2 regions of the Sporosarcina sp. P18a genome follow, and region 1 is predicted to be linked to the other one. Evidence: a T-box and tRNA genes for the amino acid it is inferred to sense, from the RefSeq annotation. Region 1 holds a T-box; the other holds one or more tRNA genes.

The links. A T-box is a leader RNA that pairs with one kind of tRNA and senses whether it is charged. The one in region 1 lies ahead of alaS (alanine--tRNA ligase), so its partner is inferred to be a tRNA-Ala.
Region 2: it encodes a tRNA-Ala, which carries the amino acid that the T-box ahead of alaS (alanine--tRNA ligase) is inferred to sense. The anticodon was not compared.

What each region holds. Positions count from the first base shown of each region.
Region 1 is NZ_PDYQ01000001.1:1,001,041-1,003,530, reverse strand. It holds gene recD2 (SF1B family DNA helicase RecD2) at 1-850, shown strand, start outside; T-box leader at 890-1,096, shown strand; gene alaS (alanine--tRNA ligase) at 1,139-2,490, shown strand, end outside.
Region 2 is NZ_PDYQ01000002.1:355,019-357,508, reverse strand. It holds gene CSV75_RS09225 (DUF2804 domain-containing protein) at 95-1,111, opposite strand; tRNA gene CSV75_RS09220 (tRNA-Ala) at 1,185-1,257, shown strand; gene CSV75_RS09215 (transporter substrate-binding domain-containing protein) at 1,559-2,380, shown strand; gene CSV75_RS09210 (amino acid ABC transporter permease) at 2,382-2,490, shown strand, end outside.

The DNA.
Region 1 (2,490 bases):
GATGGACGTCACAAAGAAGACATCGGACCGTTCATTTATCAAAGCTTCGAGTGATCAAATTTTGCCCGCAGTCAAACAAATTGTCCAAAATGCAACATCAAAAGGACATTCTATTAAAGACATTCAAGTATTGGCACCGATGTATAAAGGTCCAGCAGGCATAGACGGTTTGAATAAAATGATTCAAGAAGTCACGAATCCGCCTGCAGAAGGAAGAAAAGAAATGGTTTTCGGTGAAACGACCTATCGCGTCGGAGATAAAGTGCTGCAACTTGTCAACCAACCGGAAAGTAATGTCTTTAACGGAGATATGGGCGAAGTCGTTGCGATCATGTTAGCGAAAGAAACTACTGACAAGAAAGCGATCATGGTGGTCTCCTATGACGGCAATGAAGTGCAGTACGAGCGAAGTGATTTGAATCAGCTGACACTTGCGTATTGTTGTTCTATCCATAAATCTCAAGGAAGTGAATTTCCGATTGTTGTCATGCCTATCGTGAGAAGTCAGCGGAAAATGTTGCGACGTAATTTACTTTACACAGGGATTACGCGCGCAAAGAACTTCTTAATACTGTGCGGTGAAGCGGAAGAATTTAAAGCGGGTATTGCACGTACTGACGAAACGGAACGGCAGACGACGCTAAAAGAACGTATTTCGGGTGAAACACAAGAAAATCAGACAACACCACGCGAGGAAACCATTGCACTCGACGCAACACCTGCAAAAGTGACAGTTGAACCTCAAGATTCATCGCAAGCGAAGCTAACAATGGACAATTTTACTGGCATCGACCCGCTCATTGGCATGAACAATATGTCGCCATTTGACTTTCTTGAAGTGACTGATTGACAAAGCGGGAGAACTTTCCTATAATTCGTTTAGAAATAATCAAAAACGTTGAAGGAACAAGTACCTGTTTATTCTGTGTCATAGAAAAGAGCTTCTTGGCTGAAAAAGCTCTCTCAGATCTACAGCGAACGCTATTCCGAAGTTGCAGGCTAATCCCTGCCGTCTTGCCGCGTTAAGGCAACTCGAGATACCGCGTCATGCGGTAATTAGGGTGGTACCGCGATCAATGAAACCTTCGCCCCTTTATACAAGGGGTGGAGTTTTTTTAATTTTAGGAGGAGCAAAACGATGAGAAAACTTACGGCATCTGAAATTCGCCAAATGTTTTTAGACTATTTTAAAGAGCATGGGCATACTGTAGAACCATCAGCTGCATTAGTGCCAGTTGATGATGCATCACTATTATGGATCAACAGTGGAGTCGCTACATTGAAAAAATATTTTGATGGACGAGTGATTCCTGAAAACCCGCGGATTGCGAATGCACAAAAATCAATCCGCACAAACGATATTGAAAATGTCGGCTATACAGCGCGTCATCATACGTTCTTTGAAATGCTTGGCAACTTTTCTATTGGTGATTATTTCAAAGAAGAAGCAATTATTCGTGCGTGGGACTTTCTGACAAATGAACAATGGATCGGCTTTGATCCAGAACGCCTATCCATTACTATTCATCCGGAAGATGAAGAAGCGTACACCATTTGGAAAGATCAGATTGGTATTCCAGTAGAGCGTATCATTCGACTTGAAGGAAACTTCTGGGATATCGGTGAAGGCCCAAGTGGTCCAAACTCCGAAATCTTCTACGATCGCGGACCAAGTTACGGTGACGACTTCTCCGATCCTGAATTGTATCCAGGTGGAGAAAACGAACGTTATTTGGAAATTTGGAACTTAGTATTCTCTGAGTTCAATCATAATCCTGATAACACATACACACCGCTTCCAAAGAAAAACATCGATACAGGAATGGGCCTTGAGCGCATGGCATCTGTGATTCAGGACGTACCTACCAACTTCGATACGGACTTGTTCTTACCGATCATTGAAGCTGTAGAAAATGTATCAGGCAGAAAATACGGCCAAACTACGCAAGCAGACACGGCGTTTAAGGTGATTTCAGATCATATCCGCACTGTAGCATTCGCTATTGGGGACGGAGCACTTCCTTCCAATGAAGGCCGTGGCTATGTTCTGCGTCGTCTATTAAGAAGAGCCGTTCGTTTTGCAAAACAATTAGGTATTGATAAGCCATTTATGTACATGCTGGTGCCTATTGTTGGGGATATCATGAAAGACTTCTATCCTGAAGTCCACGATAAACAAGCGTTCATTATGAAAGTCGTGAAAAACGAAGAAGACCGTTTCCACGAAACATTGCATGACGGTATGGCGATCCTATCGACGATCATTGAGAAGGCCAAAGCTTCAGGCTTGCCAATCGTCTCAGGCAGTGATGCGTTCAAGCTTTATGACACATATGGTTTCCCGTTTGAATTAACGGAGGAATTTGCCCTTGAGGAAGATGTAGCAGTTGACCGTATCGGATTTGACGAAGAAATGGCTGCACAACGAAACCGTGCACGTGCTGCGCGTGCTACATCAGACTCCATGCATATTCAATCGGGTGTTCTCGG
Region 2 (2,490 bases), on a different contig from region 1:
CTAAAGTGTATACTACTTGTATTATCACCTTAAAACGACTACCTTAAACAAATAAATGTTCTATTTGTCGACAGGAGAATGGGAAGATGCCCAATTAATGATACTTTCGCTCCATGATTGAACCGAGCATTTGTCGGATCGGTAAAACTTGTCCGCTTGGTAATCGAACCTTTCCATGATAATAGCCGACATATTGATTAATCGACATCTTCCGTACAATATAGTCATCAAGCGTTGGGCATTGGAAAAATGGTTTAAACGTCAACTGGATATCATTCGAAAACTTTGTGTGAATTTTCCATGCGCTTTTCGGGTCTTCTTTATCACTTTCGAATACTACATCTTCATGATATTTATGCATCGTACCTTCTACGAAGACGGCATTTTCCGTCAACCCCGTACCATCCGTCCAACTACCGCCGAAATTCAAGCCAATCCGTTTACCGCTTGTCCGCTGGGAAGCCATCGCCCAGTCCCAATTCGTTCTGGCATTCCATATGCCGCGCCCATAATCGCAAATGGCAAAACTGTAATAGGGATTGAAATCAAAACGTCGATCACCAAAACGTACATATCCGCCGGTCGGCATAATCGAATGTTTGGAAGTGAAATGGAATGAGTCTCGACTTTTCGGAATGACTACATTTAATGATTCATCTTTCTCGGGATGAATAATATGTAAATCTGCATGCAATACTTCATTGTCAAAATTAGGAATGAGAATGGACAAATGCGTTTCGCCTTGCATATGAACGAATTGAACCGTCATATCGTCATGTACGAACTTGATACTATCGAGTGCCTCTTCAGGCATTTTAATACGTCTTCCAAAAGGAAGGGTTACATGTTTTTCGTAGAATCGCTGTGTTTCATAGTTAAGTATGTAAATTAGACAAGTCACTTTATGATCCAGGTGTACGATCGAGGCGGTTAATAAAATATCCTCCCCATAGATGCACCAATTGTTCCAGCGCTTCTTCTTCATGAACTGTCCTCTTAAATTGCTCCTCACTAAAGGGCTGCGTGCGTATCCTATTGATGCAGGATTCAGAAGCCCCTTGGAGTCACACAGAGAAACAATTTCAGACAACTCTCTTTCTTCATGCTGCATACCATTAACCACCTTTCTTGCCTATTGTCTTTTAAACGAACAATTGATATACTCTATATTGTATCAGATATGAGGGGCATTAGCTCAGCTGGGAGAGCGTTGCGCTGGCAGTGCAAAGGTCAGGGGTTCGAGCCCCCTATGCTCCATTAAAATAATGACGGCAGTTCATTAGAGAAATCTCTAACGGACTGTCGTTTTTTTATTCAAGACAGTACTAGTATTACTATCTTCTCTATCGCCATGCGTAATGAAACTATTTACTATTGTATAATTATTCGTTGTAATGTATATTGAATACTATAGAAAGTAATCGTTATAAGATCTTGTCCAATATATGGAGTATACAAGCAAACGTATACATATACTTGTAGACAGTTGGTAAGCCGTATCTTATAATTGTATTAATTTAGAATATTTATACTAGCAAAGAGAGAGAAGGGGAAATGTATGAAGAAGATGTTTACAGCATTATTGCTAATTCTAGTATTGGTCGTTGCGGGATGTAGCAGTAACGATGGAGGGGCAGGCTCAACAGAGAAGTCCACGTTGAAGAATATTAAAGACAACAAAAAATTGGTGGTTGGAATTGCACCAGGTTATTTCCCTTTTGAAATGAAAAGCATTGAAGGCGGTTATGTCGGATATGATATCGATCTAGCAAACGCAGTGGGTGAAGCGTTAAATACGGAAGTAGAGTTTAAACAATTCGTATTTGATGGCTTAGGACCGGCTTTGCAAATAGGCGAAGTAGATATGGTCATCGCAGGTATGACGATTCGTGGGGACCGTGCATTATCCATTAGCATGTCCAATCCTTACTATAAAACAGGTCAGGCGATCATGGTGCCAGCTGTGAATAAAGGGATCAAATCATGGGAAGAGCTTGACGTCAAGGGGAATAAAATTGCTGTAGGTATTGGGACTACGGGCGCATTGCTTGCGAAGTCTCAGTTCAAAAATGCGGAAGTAGTAGACTTCGAGGATTTCCCGTTAGCAGCTACGACAATGGGTTCAGGCCAGGCTGATGCCGTTGTGTATGATGAACCTGCCATTGCTGTTTGGCGTTTGGAACATGAAGGAGAAGTTCATCAAGTAGAAGGTTTGATGTCTGCTGAGAATCTCGGTATTGCAGTAAAGAAAAATGATTTTGAAACGATTCAATGGTTGAATTCATTCTTGCACAGCTATGTTGACAGCCCGGAAGAACTAGCATCAAGAAGTCGTTGGTTTGAAGAAAGCGACTGGCTAGATAAGGTTTCGGGAGAATAATATGGGCGGCTATGAATATGACTTCAGTGTAATATCGCAAAATATGGATATCTTTATTGAAGGGGCGCTGAAAACTCTTGAAATTTCAGCGATCGCATTATTGCTGGCTA